DNA from 4 places in the Exiguobacterium sp. s138 genome. Region 4 is predicted to be linked to each of the others. Evidence: predicted binding sites of a transcription regulator. Region 4 holds the regulator's gene; each other region holds the start of a gene.
The links. The regulator Rex, encoded in region 4, represses fermentation and respiration genes when NADH is low (regulators of the CRP and FNR family bind a similar motif). The targets are predictions, from matches to a motif close to TTGTGAAATATTTCACAA.
Positions count from the first base shown of each region.

Region 1 (4,498 bases), on a different contig from region 4:
CTCGGCTTTGACGATTTTTCCGTCTTCAAACCATAATGTGAATTCATCAATCAGATTCCCGCTGTAGCTGAGCGGTTTCGTGCTCGAAACATGACCGTTGACGCCTGTTTTCTTCGGTAACGTAAATACTTCTTCCGTCGGCAGATTGGCGATGAAGTCAACACCATCCGCGTTTGGTCCGCCGCCACCTAACCAGACGTGACGCTCCGGCAGTTCAATCGTCAGTTCCGTTCCGGGTGCTGAATAATGCAACTTGTTGTATTTCTTTTCTGTCAGGAAGGTTGCTTTCGTCCGCAGGTTCGCATCATGTTGCTCCCACGCCGCGACCGGATTGTCCTGATCGACACGTGTCGCCTTCAAGATAGCTTCCCACAGGTCTTCTACAGCGTGTTCCGAGTCTGGGAATACCTTTGCCGCCCAGGCATCTGACGGCGCGGCTATGACGCACCAGCTGACGTTATCGCTCATGACGAACTTACGCCAATTTGCCAATGCCACCCCTGCAGCTTTATTCGCCCGGGCAATCCGGCTGGATTCGACGCCGTTTAATAAGTCAGGATCTTCACTGACAACGGACAGGAAGGCTGTTTTTTCTTCTGCCAACTGATCAAAGCGGGCTTTCAGCCAGTCCGGGAACGCATCAAATGAATCTTCCGGTGCGTCGAAGTAACGGATTTTCGTCATTTCGTCATCTGACCATTGGACGTAGACATTCGAAGCGCCCACCTCGTAGGCAACGCGTGTGATTTCACGGACTAGCGGTGCATTTTCAATCCCCGCCCGAATTTCGAGTTGCTGACCGGCTTGCAGGTTAATTCCTGTACGTACCGCAAGTGCGGCATATTTTTTTAATTGTTCTTGAGTCGGCATTATGTAATCCCCTTTCAACTATTACTCTTATTTTCACGAAATAGTTGCAATTTTGCAAGAAATAAGGTGAAACTAGAGATACAGAAGGAGTGTTGATGATGGAATTTACACCAGGCGATTTTAAATCCGCTTACACCTATTTTCACCGCCAAGCGTTAAACGCGGTCGGAAATGCAAAAGCGCAAGAAGACTTATTGATTCAAGGGGAACTCGGATTAGCCCGATTGACGACAGATCTTGCCTCTGAGGACGGCTCGGATGTCGAACGCGAAGCAGAACTTGTTCTTTACTTCCAGCTCAAGCAGTTGCTCGAGATGTTACGTGCTTTGTACAACAAACGTTTCGAAATGCAACCAGAACAGGAACAACTTTTATTGACGGCCGTTTTGTACTTCACGTCTCCGGTTGATGCCCTGCCCGATGAAAATATTTTAGGCCTGTTCGATGATGCTCAAATCGTCGAAGCCATTTATGAAGAACTAGCAGCAGATGTCGATCGTTTTCAACATCTCGAATAATGACAGACATCAAAAAAGAAGGATCCGATTTTTCATCGAATCCTTCTTTTTTGTTTTTATAACGACGTCCTTAACGATTTTTAAGCTTTTTGTTTGGAAGCGATGTTGATTGTCGCTGCCTGTTCGTTTGACTGTTCTACTTCCAGCTTTGATTTATTAAGCCATGTGTAAACCATCCCCATGAACAATGCTCCGCCGATGATGTTTCCAAGCAATGCCGGAACCAGGTTATGGATCGCACCGGCAAAGGAAATCGCTTCCGGATGCGGAACGACTAAAGCCAGTGAGAACAAGGCCATGTTGGCAATGACGTGATCAAAACCGGAGGCAAAGAACACAGCAACTAAAATCATCATCATCATGATTTGTGCCAGTTCGTTTTTCATATTTTTCGGAATGAAAATCGCTAGACAGACCATCCAGTTACAGAAGATGGCTCGTGTGAAGATCTCCCATGTCGTATGATGAATTTTCGTTTCGGAAACAGCAAACAACCAGTTCTCCATTCCGAGCTCCTGGATAATTCCTGTCTGTGAAAAGAGTAAGGCGAAGGCAAGTCCACCAAGACCGTTTCCGATAAAACATAGTGTCCATACTTTCAATGTATCCATTTTCGAAGTAAAACCACGCATGGTCGACGTCGTGAAATACATGGTGTTTCCGGTAAACAATTCTGCTCCGCCGTAGACGATCAAGACGAGTGCGACACCGAATGTCAATCCACCGACAAGCGTCGTAACCGGTGATTCATTTAAATATAAACCGTTGATTGCTTTGAGTGTAAATATGATGGCAAAACCAATGAATACTCCAGCTAACATCGCTCGAACCAAATATTCCAGCGGACGCATCCGTAGCATTTGTGTCGATTTGACAGCTTTTTTTCTTAACCCTTCTAATGCTTCTACTTCATTCATTGTAGAAACCCCGCTTTCTTTTGTTCAACACTTCACAATGTCTGTTCATTTATTATCATACTTCCATCTTATAAGATGTTCAAGTCATGAATAGACACTATTTAACGTTTTATTAAAAGAGCAGGATGTAAACGATACCATTGTGTCAAGTTTGTGAAAAGTGCCTTTTCTTGGTGAATACAACTAGTTTGAAGGAAGGATTTGCAACGCATCCTCGAATTTTTTAAAGAATACCGACCGTCTGGATTCGACCAGTACATAGTCTTCGACAACGACGCGGTTAAATCTGGTTGCGGAAGAAGTAGCCCGTTCAATATCCCGCGGTGTATAGTCTTCAATCCGTTGTCGGTCCGTCTCAAACGTGACGTCAGAAACTGTGTCGGTGTAACGGATTTGAAGTTCAGATAAATCAGAGACACTTAAAAAAAGTGCTAATGTATGATGCATGATCAGCTTGGATAATCGGCTCTCGAGAAAAGAAGTGCCAGCAGACCGGATTGTCTTTTCATTACTGCCTGTCCAGTCCGCCTGTTCTTTTCCGGCCGGTTCGTATGTCATCTTCACGGACGTCCCCTCTATCGATACAGCAGTCAACGCTTCGGAAAATGGCAACTGCTTAACTAGCTCTTCAATCGCAGCCGTATTGGAAACCGATATCCCGACATGACGCGCAATCACCTGACCATCCTTAAAACGCTCTTCTTCCGGTGGCTGCTGTAAATTCAGAACAAACCATGATCCTGCCGATAATCCGAGTCCAATGCAGAGAATGACCAGTATGATTTTTTTCAAAAAAATGGTCTCCTTTCTGAAAAACAGATGGTTTGATTGTTCTTTTTTCAAAACAGGGGTTGAATTAATCCTCATATCAGCGTACTCTTGCAGGCAGATACTTTATGGAGGAGGAGCATGAGATTACTCATCAATCAACATGAAAACTAAACAGCCCGCAAAGAAAAAACGTACAGAGAAAATCGGTTTCCTCTTGATCGGGACGTTGCTGTACTCGTTGTACATCAGTCTTCTCTTATCGCCGAATGATATCGGATCCGGCGGAATCATGGGAATCACACTTATTGTTCAGGAATTATTCCACACGCCAATCGGCTTGACACAACTGGTCTTGAATATTCCACTTTTTTTACTAGGATTTCGTTTTTTGAGAAAACGTTTTATGTTTTTATCCGGTCTCATCGTCTTGGCTTCATCATTCCTGATTGACTGGATTCCGACTCAAATCGTTCCGGAATCTTTAAATGATCCACTGGTCGCTTCCATTTTTGCCGGACTTGTCTCCGGTTTGGCAATGGCTTTAATCTTCTTTGGCGGCGCCTCGACTGGCGGTCTTGATATTCTTGGAAAGTTCTTTTATGCCCGCTTCCACAATTGGCCGCTTCCGCGTATTTTTTTAATGCAGGATTTAGTCATCTATGTACTTGTCTGGTTCGTGTTTGATTTAAAACATGTCATGTATGCTTTAATCATGAGTTTCGTTCGAGCAAAAGCACTTCAGACAGTATACAGTTTTTACTCTGCTTCTAAACAATGTATCATCATTTGTGAAAAAGCCGATGAAATCAATGATGTCATTACAAAAGAACTTGGGCGCGGTGTAACGATTCTCGATGCCCGCGGCGGATATTCGAAACGAACGAAAAAGATGGTCTATGTCGTTGTTCAGAACAATGAAATTCTTAAGCTTCAGGAAATTGTTTCCTCCGTCGAATCAAATGCCTTTGTTACATTTTCTGAAATTCACACGGTCTTCGGTAACTATAAAGAGCATTCCTATTCTTTTTAATAGCCTTAATTCTGTCGCCGCTACACTCGTTGTAGCGGTTTTTTTGTGTATAATACGCGAATCCAAAGAAAATGTTCCACATTTTTCTGAAGAATCCTTCACTTTTTGGGAAATAGTGGTTAAGCTAATGACATTACGTTTTGTAAAAAAAAGGACGAATTGTATGAATCAATTATGGCGTCACCGCATCATCCTTATTCTAGTCGTCAGCCTGTTTGCCTCGATCCCCCTCCTCTACGCTCTCAGCGGGTATCGTACGATTTCGAAGCTGACGGCAGAGATGCATACACAGGACATTCCAATGATTAAACAAGTGGACCAACTGATAGAGCATAATCGCGACCGGGCGAATGCTGTTCGGGGACTGCTATTATACGAAGATGATCGTTACA
Region 1 covers NZ_JACSMW010000006.1:106,032-110,529, reverse strand. Annotated here, with positions in the region: gene KNP91_RS12720 (aminopeptidase) at 1-870, opposite strand, end outside; gene KNP91_RS12715 (DUF1232 domain-containing protein) at 969-1,388, shown strand; gene KNP91_RS12710 (formate/nitrite transporter family protein) at 1,469-2,305, opposite strand; gene KNP91_RS12705 (hypothetical protein) at 2,489-3,097, opposite strand; gene KNP91_RS12700 (YitT family protein) at 3,237-4,106, shown strand; gene KNP91_RS12695 (CHASE3 domain-containing protein) at 4,270-4,498, shown strand, end outside.
Region 1: KNP91_RS12710 (formate/nitrite transporter family protein) is a predicted target of Rex. The motif match lies at 2,326-2,343, and genes of this name have one in related genera.

Region 2 (4,498 bases), on a different contig from region 4:
CGATTTGTCGAACGGTATCCGCATGTCCGTGTCCAATTGGTCACAGGGTGGTCAAGTGAAATGATGCGTCATATGCTGGAAGAACATTTTCACATCGGCATCATCCGCGGAAATCCCGATTGGAAAGGCGTGAAGGAACGGCTGTTTTCCGATCCGCTGTATTTAGTCGACAGTGAACTGACGTCGTTGGAACAGTTGCGCAAGACAGAACGTCCTTTTATCCAGTTCAAGAGCGATTCGACCTATTATCAGGAAATTTTAGAATGGTGGCAGGATCGTTTTTCGAGTCCGCCGGCCCGGACGCTCGTCGTCGACCAGATTGAAACGTGTAAACAGATGGCACTTCACGGGATTGGTTTTGCCATCTTGCCGGAATCGACGATCCATGAAGCGAGTGAAGTGATGCAGATTCCGCTCAAAACGTCATCCGGTAAAATTTTAAAGCGGGACACGTGGATTCTATCAACGGAGTCGATGCTTGAATTAAAACAAGTCCAAGCGTTTTGGGACATTGTCAAAGAAGAAGGAGGAAGTCAGTCAGATGGAATACGCAATTGAAATGCGCCGAGAACTTCATAAAATACCGGAACCTGGTTTTAAGGAGTTTAAAACGCAAGCATTTATCCTTGATCAAATCCGATCATACCCGGAAGATCGGGTCAGTTACGATACATTCGAAACAGGAGTATTTGTCCGTGTGAAAGGATTAACCGGAAATCGGACGATTGGATACCGGGCGGATATCGACGGATTACCGATTGAAGAAGCAACGGGACTGCCATTTTGTTCCGAGCATCCGGGGTTCATGCACGCCTGCGGCCATGATGTGCATGCATCAATTGCCCTCGGTCTGTTACGCCGAATCGTTGAACTGCCGGTCATGGATGATGTCGTTTTCCTGTTCCAACCAGCTGAAGAAGGTCCGGGTGGGGCAGAACCGATGATTAAAAGTCCGCTGTTTGAAAAATATCGTCCGAGTGAGATGTATGGTCTGCATGTCGCACCGGAGTATCCGGTCGGAACGATTGCCAGCCGTCCGGGTGTCTTGTTTGCGAGTGCACGGGAAGTTCATATCACGATTTATGGACAGAGCGGTCATGCTGCGTTCCCCCATTTGACGATTGATACAGTCGTTGCGCAGGCAGCGTTAATCATGCAGCTGCAGACGATTGTCAGCCGCTCGATCAATCCAATGAACTGCAGTGTCATCACGATCGGGAAAGTAGATGCAGGAATTCGGGAGAATGTCATTGCCGGTCGGGCGTTACTCGACGGAACGATGCGGGCGCTTAACGGAACAGATATGGAAAAGTTAGAGCAACGTGTCCGGGATATCATCCGCGGCATCGAAGCTTCATTCGGCGTCAAAATCGATCTGCAGTTCGGAAATCGGTATTATGAAGTCGTCAACGATCAACGCGTCGTTGATAAATTCTCATCCTTCGTCAAAATGAATGCGAATTACATTGAGTGTGATGCTGCCATGACGGGAGAAGATTTTGGTTTCATGTTAAAAGAAATTCCCGGCATGATGTTTTGGCTCGGGGTGAATAATGCAACATCCGGATTACATCAACCGACCTTGAATCCGGACGAAGAAGCCATCCCCTTCGTCATCAATTTACTGGATCATTATTTCCGCGAATACGTCTAAATAAAAGACGTGACAATCGGCCCTTTATTCATGAAAAAATGGATAAAGGGCTTTCATTTTATAGAAGAGAACAGTTTTCGAACGTTTTGTGAAATAAATCACGAGTATATGTGAACAATTTGTTACATCAAACATTTAAAACAGACACAAATGATTATGTTCTCTATGATACGGATATAAACAATATATAGAAGTACGTCTAGAAAGAGGGGGCTATACACATGTTCAATGATCCAGTCATGCTCAGTCGATTATTGACAGGGCTCACATTAGCATTCCACATCATCTTTGCGACGATTGGGGTAGGGGTTCCATTGATGGTACTCGCAGCTGAGTACATCGGTATTAAACGAAAAGATTCAGACTATATTCTTTTGGCACGTCGCTGGACGCGCGGTTATATCGTAACTGTAGCGGTAGGTGTCGTAACAGGAACAGCGATTGGTCTACAATTGTCGCTCTTATGGCCTTCCTTGATGCAAGTAGCCGGTCAAACGATTGCCTTACCGTTGTTCATGGAAACTTTCGCCTTCTTCTTTGAAGCGATTTTCCTCGGTATTTATCTCTACACATGGGACCGGTTTAAAAATCCATGGTTACACTGGTTAATCGGGATTCCCGTCGTCATCGGGGCGACATTATCTGCTTTCTTCATCACGACGGTCAACTCATTCATGAACTCGCCGGAAGGATTCAAAATCGTTAACGGAACGTTGACGCAAATCGAACCGTTGAAAGCGATGTTCAACACGGCGACACCAACGAAAGCAACGCACGTCATCGTATCCGCTTACTTGACGGTTGCCTTCATCTTGGCAGCAATCGCAGCGTTTCATCTGTTGCGCAAGAAAACTTTGTCGGCGGCAGAAACGGCTTATCACAAAAAAGCACTTCGCTTAACCGTCATGGCCGGCTTAATCTTTGCCTTCTCGACAGCATTGGTCGGTGATTTCTCCGGGAAATACCTGGCGAAATACCAACCTGAAAAACTCGCAGCGGCAGAATGGCATTTTGAAACGACAAACGAAGCCGAATTGATTTTCGGTGGTATTTTGGATGAACAGGCGGACGGCAGCTATGAAATTAAAGGTGCTGTCAAGATTCCGTATGCTTTATCCATTCTCGCAGGGGGAGCACCGGATACAGAGGTCATCGGTTTGAATGAATTCGCCAAAGAAGATCAGGCACCTCTGTTTGTCCACTATTTCTTCGATATCATGGTATCGATTGGCATGTACCTGGCTGCCATCTCAGCCTTGTTCATCTTGGCATTCCGACTCAAAAAGTTGAACCCGTACAACAAATGGTTACTGCGCGGTATTTTCATCGGTGGACCGCTTGCCATCGTCTCGATCGAAGCAGGATGGATGTATGCGGAAATCGGACGTCAGCCTTGGACGCTCTATGGTATTATGAGAACGGCTGATGCAGCGACGACTTCGACGGCTGTCGGACCGATGTTGATTTTATTCAGTTTACTTTATCTGTTGCTCGGAACGATTTGTACAGTCGTCTTGCTCCGGATGTTTAAAAATAATCCAGTCGGCAAAGAACTCGCGGACGATCATCACACACGTGGTGAAGCGATGTTTGCGGACGACAACAAATAAGGAGGGAACGAGTTGGACATTCAAACACTTGGAATAACCGTACTTTGGACGTTCCTTTATGGATATCTCATCGTTGCCTCAATTGACTTCGGTGCCGGTTTTTACGCGTTTTATTCAAAATATACGAAACGGGATCATCTGACGAACCGTTTGATTCTCCGTTATCTTTCTCCGGTCTGGGAAGTGACGAACGTCTTCTTCGTCTTCTTCTTCGTCGGACTTGTCGGATTCTTTCCGGATACGGCATATTATTACGGAACAGCTTTACTTGTTCCGGCTTCGATCGTGTTGGTATTGATTGCAATTCGCGGTAGCTTTTACGCATTTGCCAACTATGGTTCGAACGACAGCATGTTCTATACGTTCTTATACGGTGCGACAGGATTGCTGATTCCGGCAGCGATGTCGACGACACTGACAATCAGTCAGGGCGGTTTTATCCGGAAAACAAATGAGACAGTCGAATTCCTTGGGACGAAGCTGTTCACGAACTTTTATTCTTGGACGGTCGTTGCGCTTGCCATCGTATCGGTTCTTTATATCAGCGCGATGTTCCTGTTGTTCTATGCGGATAAAGCAAAGGATGAGAATGCAACACCATTGATTCGGAAATGGGCATTGTTCTGGAGTATTCCGACAATTGTTGTCTGTGCATTAGTCTTCTTCGGACTGAAGAATCAGGCAGCGTGGCATTATGAAAATATTTTAAACGGCAACTGGTGGTGGTTCGCAGCAAGTTTCCTATTCTTCTGCGTTGCTGTCACACTTGTTTACTTGAAGAAAAACTACGGGATTGCTTTCATCGCCGTGATGGCGCAATACGGTGTTGCCTGGTTCGGATACGGATACACACACCTTCCGTACATTCTTTATCCGTACATCGATATCAATAAAGCGGTCGTTAACGAAACGATGGCTACGGCACTTGTCGTCGTCTTCATCTTCGGACTGATGTTATTGATCCCTGCACTGTATTTGATTTTACGGTTGTTCCTGTTTGACAACGATTATGTCAGCGGGAAAAAAGCAAAATAAGTAGAACGTCTATCACGTAATCAGTTCGAGGCTGACTCAAAAGTCGGTTTCTCCAAAGAAAAGGGCGGCAGATTCAATTCTGCCGCTCTTTTCTCGTTTAATGTAGAACTCACGTACTTACGAGACTCCTACAGGAAATGGCGTGAAAGATCAAATGATTTCTTTTGGAGTCGACCCCTTTTTTTGATTAGATTTGTCG
Region 2 covers NZ_JACSMW010000002.1:33,979-38,476, forward strand. Annotated here, with positions in the region: gene KNP91_RS03965 (transcriptional regulator CcpC) at 1-558, shown strand, start outside; gene KNP91_RS03970 (N-acetyldiaminopimelate deacetylase) at 542-1,654, shown strand; gene KNP91_RS03975 (cytochrome ubiquinol oxidase subunit I) at 1,876-3,264, shown strand; gene KNP91_RS03980 (cytochrome d ubiquinol oxidase subunit II) at 3,277-4,299, shown strand.
Region 2: KNP91_RS03975 (cytochrome ubiquinol oxidase subunit I) is a predicted target of Rex. The motif match lies at 1,741-1,758, and genes of this name have one in related genera.

Region 3 (4,498 bases), on a different contig from region 4:
ACCAGCCGGGAATGACGAATCCCGTTAAGATCAGACCAAACACAAGGACAAGCGCGACACTGAGTGAAAAGAAACTGACAAAAAAGATTGTACATAGGAAAACGAGCACCAGGATAATCGGCGGATAGACGACGCGTAAAAACGTATTTTGCAGACTTTCGACGTCCCCGACGATCCGGGCCAATAGGTCTCCACTCCGATACTTGGCAAAGATACCCGGTGCGAGCGGTTCAAGCCGTTTATAAAACGTCGTCCGCAAGTCACTGAGGATCGTAAACGTCGCCCGGTGTGAGTAATACCGTTCGGCGTACCGGCTGACAGCCCGTGTCAGACTGGAGATTTTCTGTAGGGCAATCAGGACGGCAAGTGTCTGAATCGGCGGCAGCAAGGCCGCTTTTGAAATCAGGAAGCCGCTCGCGGCAAACAGTCCGACCGCCGTGATGCCGGCCAATACACCAAAGATAATCGAGAGCACGATGTCCCGTTTCTGGTGCAGCATCAAACGAAAAATTCCCATCAACTCTTTCATCGTGTCTCCTCCCCTCGTTGAACGGCGCGCATCATCGCATATTCCGATTCACGTCCGAGTAATTCTTCATGTGTTCCGCGGTCGACGATCCTTCCGGCTTCCAGCACGACGATTTGATTTGATTGTTCAATCGTATGCAGACGGTGGGCGACCGTGATGACGGTCGCTTCACGTCCGAGAACAGTCATTGCTTCCTGCAACACCCGTTCCGTCTTCACGTCAAGACCGGTCGTCGGTTCATCAAACAAGATGACGTTCGGCCGTTTCAGGAAGGCACGTGCCAGCGCCACGCGCTGCTTTTCCCCACCGGATAAGCCGCGTCCGCCTTCTCCGATGACCGTGTCGAGTCCGTTCGGCAACTGTGCGATCAATTCGGTCAGACCGGCGTCAGATGCCGCCTGTTCAATCGCAGCGCGCGACGCTTCGCGCAATTCACCAATGGCAATATTATCCGCCAGCGTCCCGGCATAAAGATACGGATGTTGCGAGATGTAGCTGAGCTGGCTGAACCAACTTGTTTCCGTAACCGTCTGACGGTTTTGACCGTCAAGCAACAGCTGTCCGTCCTGCGGATCGGCAAGACCCGCCAGCAATTGGAGGACCGTCGATTTTCCGGCACCGCTGCGCCCGATCAAGGCCACCTTTTGATACGGTTCAATCGTCAAATTCAACTGTTCCATCGCAAAGCGGGCATCCCGGTACGAAAAAGCGACGTCTTTCAGCTCAATCCGCGGCGGACGGGCCGCCGGCAGATCCGTTCGTCCGAAAGCGACATTCCGGTCATCGTCCGTCAGTTCGGCCGCAATCTGTTTTGCGGCGGCGACACTGCCCCGACCGGTATGGAAAGCGGCTCCCATCTCTTTTAACGCCAGATAGTATTCCGGTGCCAGGACCAACATCAAGAAGGCCGGTACAAAGGTGATGCTTTGGAATAAAATCAACCGGAGACTGACTTCCAGGGCAATCATCCCCATACTGAGCATCGAAATAAACTCAAGCATCAACGACGACAGGAAGGCCAGTTTTAAAACGGTCAAGGTCGCGTCCCGAAAATCGAGACTGCTTCGTTCGATCACGTCCTGTTGCGCCTTCGCCCGACCGAATAACTTCAGCGTCGTCAGTCCCTGTAATGTGTCAAGGAATGTACCGGAAAAGGCATTCATCTTCTCAAGCTGCGTATCGGCCCGCTTTTGCGTCATGATTCCGATGACGATGTAAAACAGAGGAATGAACGGCGCCGTAATCATCATGACGAGTCCTGTCACCCAGTCGTAGCTGAAGGCGGCAATCAAGACCATCAACGGAACGATCGACGTCTGAATGACTTTCGGCAGGTACTGGCTGTAATAGCTGTCCATCTCATCAACGGAATCGAGCAGAATGCTGACCTTTTGACCCGATTGTCCTTCAAGCATCGATTCGACAGAGTTTCGTGTATATTTCGCGACAAGCGCCTGGCGCAAGTCCTGTTTAACCCGTGCCGCAAGACTCGTTCCGAGGCGGCCGTTCCAGTAGGTGACGCCGACGCGTAGCATCAGCATTAACAACAGAAAACCGAGCAACGGCATGACGGCCGCGAACGGATCACCCTGCAGGAAAATCCGGTCGACGATGATGACGATCAGATAAGATTGACCGATGACGGCGACGCCCATCAGGACGGCGGCCAACATCAGTTGTATAAAAATCGTACGTGGAATCGTGATGATTCCTTTGAGTGGATTCATAAGAAAACGTCCTTTCACTAAGTGTGAACGACTTTTAGTGAATATTTTCACATATCGTACATTCAGTATACCGAATCCATTCTGTTGATGCCACGGGTATGCAGTCGAAAAGGTGTGACGGTTTTGTGAGGAACCTTTTGTTGGACAATTCATTTATTCGGATGTATTGTAGACAATAGTTATCCACGATATACAGAAAGGAGAATGTTTCATGCAAATGAAGACAGGTGTCGAACAATCGGTGTACGCGATGCTCTTATTGACGTTTTTACCGGAGAAAGGTGTTCTACCGGGAGAATTCATCAGTCAGCAGCTCGGGGCTTCGCCGTCCTACTTCCAAAAGTTGCTCCGAAAACTTGTGAGTGCCGATCTGCTGATTTCTGTTCCCGGTGCCAAAGGCGGCTTCCGGCTCAAAGCGTCACCGGAAACGATTCGCGTGTTTGATATCTATGAAGCAATCGAAGGCAAACAGTCGTTATATGCCTCAAGCGGCGTCTTTGAAGACTTGATGGGCATTCAAAATCAGAATATCTGTCTGTTGTCCGATCTGATGACAGAGGCGGAACAATCCTGGCAGTCGACGCTTAAACGCGAGACGATTGACTCGATCCGCCGGGAAATTTATTTGAACTGTCCGCCCGACCACCTGACAAAACTGCAAAGCTTAATCGAAGAAAAAATGATTCGCAACTAAAAGGAGAATGAACCATGACTATATCTACACTTGGCCGCTATTTTGATTTATTTGATGCTTCCCGGACTGATGAAAAAGCTTTTGATGACTTGATTTCCCTATTCTCGGACGAGATTACGTTTGTCTTAAACGGACAGGAACAGCACGGAATCGAAGCCTGGAAACAGTTTGTCCGGATGGTCTTTACGGCTAACCAGGACATCAAACACATGTACGCCGGCTGGGTCCCGTCTGCAGCAGGCGATACGATGGAAACACGCTGGGCCGTTTGCGGCAAACGGGCAGACGGATCAGTCTTCACGCAGGACGGCACGGACATCGCCCGGCTTGATGCAGACGGAAAGATTGTTTATCTCGCCAACGTCCCCGATGATACAGCGATGTTTAACCAGTACAATGGATAATCTGATAATCTATAGAAAAAAGGCATCACTTCGGTCATGAAGTGGTGCCTTTTGACGTTTCTTATAAATTTTTCGCTTTGAATGTGTCGCCGCCTTCGATCGTTCCGTTATCGAATCCTTTTTGGAACCACCGTTCCCGTTGTGCCGAAGTACCGTGTGTAAAGCTTTCCGGTACGACATACCCTTGGCCTTTTTTCTGAAGTGTATCATCACCGACCGCATTGGCCGCACCGAGTGCCTCTTCGAGATCGCCTTCTTCGAGCAAATTTTGTCCTTGTGCGTGATTTGCCCAGACACCGGCATAATAATCCGCCTGTAATTCAAAACGGACCAGATACTTGTTGAACTTTTCTTCGCTCATCTTTTGGCGGAGCGGCATGATTTCGTCAGATGTCCCGAGCAACGTTTGAACATGGTGTCCGACTTCATGGGCAATGACGTATGCCATCGCGAAGTCTCCCGGTGCCCCGTATTTATTTTGTAACTCATCATAAAAACTAAGATCGATGTATAATTTCTGATCACCCGGACAATAAAACGGTCCAACCGACTTTCCGGCTTGTCCACACGCTGAACTGACTTGATCGGTATATAAAACAAGCGTCGGTTCTTTATACGTCATACCGTCCTGTTTAAATTCCTTCGTCCAGACTTTTTCCGTATCCGCCAACACGACAGATACAAAGTCCGCTGCTTCTTTTTCCTTGGCCGTTTCCTGATATTCGCCCTGGCTGTCGCCCTGCGAACCAGACAGCCCTCCAAGGATGTCTGCCGGATTCCCGCCCATCAACGTAACGACGATTAAAATGATGATCCCGAGTCCGCCTCCGATGCCGGCGACCCCTTTTCCACCCATTCCCCGCCGGTCTTCAACGTTCGAACTTCTTTCTCTACCCTTCCATTTCATACACAGTTCCTCCTAAGTCTCAATGCACTTCTATACCCCATATCGTGTCTGTTTAGCCATGATTTTCTATTTTAAAATTTAATTTTGTTTTAAGTATCTTGAAGCTAAACAATCTCATTTTTCCGACCGATAGTGGTATACGTTTAGCATGTTTATTCGTGATTTGTTTCAGTTTCTACTAAAAAACGGGGGAATTTAATTTTATGAAACGTCAAAATCAGCTTATGCTTTGGATTA
Region 3 covers NZ_JACSMW010000007.1:30,790-35,287, reverse strand. Annotated here, with positions in the region: gene cydC (thiol reductant ABC exporter subunit CydC) at 1-529, opposite strand, end outside; gene cydD (thiol reductant ABC exporter subunit CydD) at 526-2,256, opposite strand; gene KNP91_RS13255 (RrF2 family transcriptional regulator) at 2,468-2,950, shown strand; gene KNP91_RS13250 (nuclear transport factor 2 family protein) at 2,965-3,354, shown strand; gene ypfJ (KPN_02809 family neutral zinc metallopeptidase) at 3,416-4,261, opposite strand; gene KNP91_RS13240 (methyl-accepting chemotaxis protein) at 4,465-4,498, shown strand, end outside.
Region 3: cydD (thiol reductant ABC exporter subunit CydD) is a predicted target of Rex. The motif match lies at 2,292-2,309, and genes of this name have one in related genera.

Region 4 (4,498 bases):
TGGTCCGAGGTCACGGATTTCACTGTCATGATCGGCATAGTTATAACCGTACGGAACTTTTTCCGTAAAGTAGTTTCCTTTTAATCCTTTTGACGCTTTGAAGCCTTCGACTTTTGACGACGTCAAATCAACTTTTGTCTCCGGACTGAGGACCATGTCCTTATGGGTCGGGTCGATTCCCGTATCGATGACGGCAACGATGGTTCCTTCCCCTTTATAGCCGTAGTCCTGCCATGTTTCTTTTGCATTAACCATGTCTTTACTGTGCAACATGTTTGGTGTCGCGCCTTTTTCGACTTCCGGACGCGCATACTCATGTGCGATATGTACGCTCTTGATGCCGCTTAACTTTTTCAACTCTTTGATTTCACCGTATTTGACTTCACCACTGAAACCGTTCAGGACAGTCGTAAAGCTTTCTTTATACGAAACAGCAATATCTTTTTTAGCAATCGCTGCTTTGACTTCTTTTTGTTTATTGACGATCTGATTCTTGAGAATGATTTTTTCCGTATTGCTTAACGTGCTGTAGCGTTTATTTTGTGCCTGCGCATGTTCAATTGCGGCTTTTTGATCGAGTTCGACGACAATCCGTACTTTTTCGTTTTGGCTGTATGACTTTTCCTGACCCGCTTTTTTCAGTGAGAGTGCTTGTGGCTTTTGTACATCCACTTTTTGTGATGACACATTTCCCTCAGCATGAACTAGGCTGGAAGTTGTCATGAGGGCTGCCGCCATCAGAGCAATCTTCTTTTTCTTCATTCTTTTTCCTCTTTTCCAAAAATGTAATGTGTAACAAAACATATTAAACGAAAATTCTGTATTTTTAGTTTAATTAATTTTCTCTTAATATACAATTTAAATTTGGAGTATTTTAAAAATAATTGTTGGTTTATGGCATATCAATCAGTTAACATCCTTCATTTACCTTTTTATCAAAAGAGAACGTTTTTCTGAAAACACAAAAAAAACCCCCGGTTGCCCAAGGGTTTTCAAGTAAAGCGATATGGAGACTATCGGGCTCGAACCGACGACCTTTTGGCTGCCAGCCAAACGCTCTCCCAGCTGAGCTAAGCCCCCGTGTGTTTCTATAATGAGTATAACCATTGCTGTTCACTTTTTCAATATAAAATTAGACCGCTTACAAAAAAATCTCCTTCACCTTGCGGGTAAAGGAGAATCTTCTATTATTTGTTCAACTCACGCATAAGATCCGCCTGTCGCTCCAGTTCCGCCTCCTGCTCGAGAATCAGCACTTTTTTGTACGTCCGTGCTGAGATGATGATGCTGATTTCATATAACACGAACAACGGAACAGAAATCATCAAATGCGATGTGATATCGGGCGGTGAGATCAACGCCGCAATCACGAACAGCGCAAAATATGCATACTTCCGATTCTTCCGCATGAAGAACGGCGTCACGAGTCCGAGCCGTGTCAAAAACATCGTCACGACCGGCAACTGGAACAACACACCGAACGGAATCGTCAACCTGATCAGGAAACTGAAGTAGTTCTCGACGCCGATGACCTGTTCAATCCCAAGCTCTTGCCCGAGTTCCGTCGATACTTCGAGTAAAAACGGCAACAGCCAAAAATAAGAAAACGAAATACCCGCAAGGAATAAGAAAAACGTCACGGGAATATACGTCAACGTCGCTTTTTGTTCTTGGTCGTGCAGACCGGGACGGATGAATGCCCAAAGCTGATACATCCAAAACGGGGACGCCAAGACGATTGCGATGATGAACGCAAGATTCAGATATAACATCAGTGGATCAACAACGTTAAACGCATTCAGCCCAATTCCGAGTTCCTTTAAGTCGGCCTGTAAGAAACGGACGAGCGGCCGGACGAGCGGAAAGGCTGCGATAAACATGACCACTACAATGATGAGCGACCAGATGATCCGCTTACGCAGTTCATCTAAGTGCGATGTCACACTCTGTTCTTGATCGATCGCCATGATTCACTCACTTCTCTTTCATTTCGTCCTTTTTGTCCTTATCATCTTCCATGATGCCGTTCGTTGCGCTCTTGAACTCTTTTAACGTCTGTCCGGCAGCGCGGCCGAGTTCCGGTAATTTCTTCGGTCCGAAGATGATTAAGGCGACGACACCAATCAAAGCGATGCTCCCCGGTCCAATACCAAGTGTTAACGGGATTAAGTTTTCCATTATGATTTCACTCCTTCAGCTGATTGCGAATAATGCTTCATAAAATACACGAGCGACTGCAGCTCGATTGACAAATCGATGTGATGCACCCGAACGTGGGCCGGTACATTCAACCGGGCCGGTGTAAAGTTCAAAATGCCGGTCACACCATACTCTACTAACTCATCTGCCACTGACTGGGCGAACTGAGACGGTACCGTCAAGATGGCGACGTCGACATTGTTCGCTTTGATTTGTTCTTTCATATCTGACACATGATAAATCGGAACGTCCTGCGTCGTCGTTCCGACCTTGTCCTCATCGGCGTCAAACGCGATGACGATACGAGTACTATTATTCTTTAAAAAGTTATAATTTGCAAACGCTGTTCCGAGATGTCCGACCCCGATTAAGGCGACATTCGTGACCTCGTCTTGGTTGAGTGTCTTTCGGAAAAATGTTAACAAATGTTGAACATTATAACCGTACCCTTTTTTCCCTAACGCCCCAAAGTAGGAAAAGTCACGACGGATCGTCGCGGAGTCGACTTTGACCGCTTCGCTGAGCTCTGCTGACGAGACGCGCAACTTGCCGGAGTTATAAAGACTCTGGATAAAACGATAATATAACGGCAGCCGTTTCGCCGTTGCTTGTGGTATTTTTGTGTCTGGCCCATTCATACTGCAGTTCCCCCTTCGGCCACGTTCTGACGTGGCACCCAAATCAATGCAAAGAATTCTACTCCCCTTGATTGTAAACCACTTCACATAGAGTAACAAATATTATATTCGGCAGGATTTTTCGTGATAGACTAAAGGGTGGAAGGATGGATGGATATGATTCTCTTACAAGTAAACCAACTCTCAAAATCATTCGGCGTCGAGCCGATTTTAGACAATATTAAACTCGAAGTACAGGAACGGGACCGGATTGCCCTCGTCGGACGAAATGGTGCCGGAAAATCGACACTTTTAAAAATCATCGCTGGGGAGCTGTCACATGACTCGGGCGAGATCATGAAAAGCAAGGAAGTTCGGATCGGTTATCTTGCGCAGGACAGCGGACTTGAATCAAACGAATCGATTTGGAACGAGATGCTGACTGTTTTTGAGCATCTGCAGGATCAGGAACGGGCGCTTCGCCGGATGGAAATTGAAATGGGCATGGAGCACATTTTAAATGATCCGACTGCCTATGACCGTCTCCTGAAAACATACGATCAAGCGCAACACGACTTCTCGGAAGCCGGCGGCTATCAGTTCGAAGCCAACATCCGCTCCGTCTTACACGGGATGCGCTTTTATCCGGACGATTATTCCCGACGGATTCAGACGCTTTCTGGTGGACAGCGGACCCGGCTCGCCCTCGCGAAAATGTTGCTGCAGGCACCGGAACTGCTGATTCTCGATGAGCCGACCAACCACCTGGACATCGATACACTGTCCTGGCTTGAAAGTTACTTGTCCGGTTACCGCGGCGCTGTCCTGATCGTTTCCCATGACCGGTATTTCCTCGATCAAGTCGTCAACGTCGTCTATGAATTATCCCGGAACGTCTCCCGGAAGTTTACCGGTAATTATACGAAGTATCTCGAACAAAAAGCGGCGCTCTACGAACAGGAAATGAAACAGTTCGAACAGCAACAGGAAGATATCGCGAAGATGCAGGATTTCATCCAGCGCAACATCGCCCGGGCAACGACAACAAAACGGGCGCAAAGCGTCCGCAAACGTCTTGAAAAGGTCGACCGGATCGACCGGCCGGACGGTGACGAACGCAGTACGGTTCTGTCATTCCCGATTGAAAAGCAGAGCGGCAATGATGTGCTGCAGGTCAACCAACTCGCAGTCGGCTATGAAGAAGCCGTCTCGAAAAATATCACGTTCCGTCTGCAACGTGCGGAATCACTGGCGCTCGTCGGACCAAACGGAATCGGCAAGTCGACACTGCTGAAAGTGCTCGTCGGCCGTCTGAAACCGTTATTCGGAGAGTACCGGTTCGGAACCGGCGTCTCAATCGGTTACTACGATCAGGAGCAGGCGGAACTCAATGACCGTAACCGGGTCATTGATGAAATCTGGAACGAGTGGCCGTTGATGCGCGAACAGGAAGTCCGGTCCGTGCTTGGTCAGTTCCTCTTCAGCGGTGATGATGTCTTCAAACTCGTCCATGAATTATCCGGCGGGGAACGCGGACGCCTGGCGCTCGCAAAACTGAAGTTACGCAAAACGAATCTGCTGGTCCTCGATGAGCCGACGAACCACTTGGATCTTGATTCGAAGATGGTCCTCGAGAATGCCCTCGTCGACTACGAAGGGACTCTGCTGTTCGTTTCCCACGA
Region 4 covers NZ_JACSMW010000003.1:555,137-559,634, forward strand. Annotated here, with positions in the region: gene KNP91_RS09960 (S8 family serine peptidase) at 1-762, opposite strand, end outside; tRNA gene KNP91_RS09965 (tRNA-Ala) at 1,008-1,080, opposite strand; gene tatC (twin-arginine translocase subunit TatC) at 1,188-1,967, opposite strand; gene KNP91_RS09975 (twin-arginine translocase TatA/TatE family subunit) at 1,975-2,178, opposite strand; gene KNP91_RS09980 (redox-sensing transcriptional repressor Rex) at 2,178-2,837, opposite strand; gene KNP91_RS09985 (ABC-F family ATP-binding cassette domain-containing protein) at 2,994-4,498, shown strand, end outside.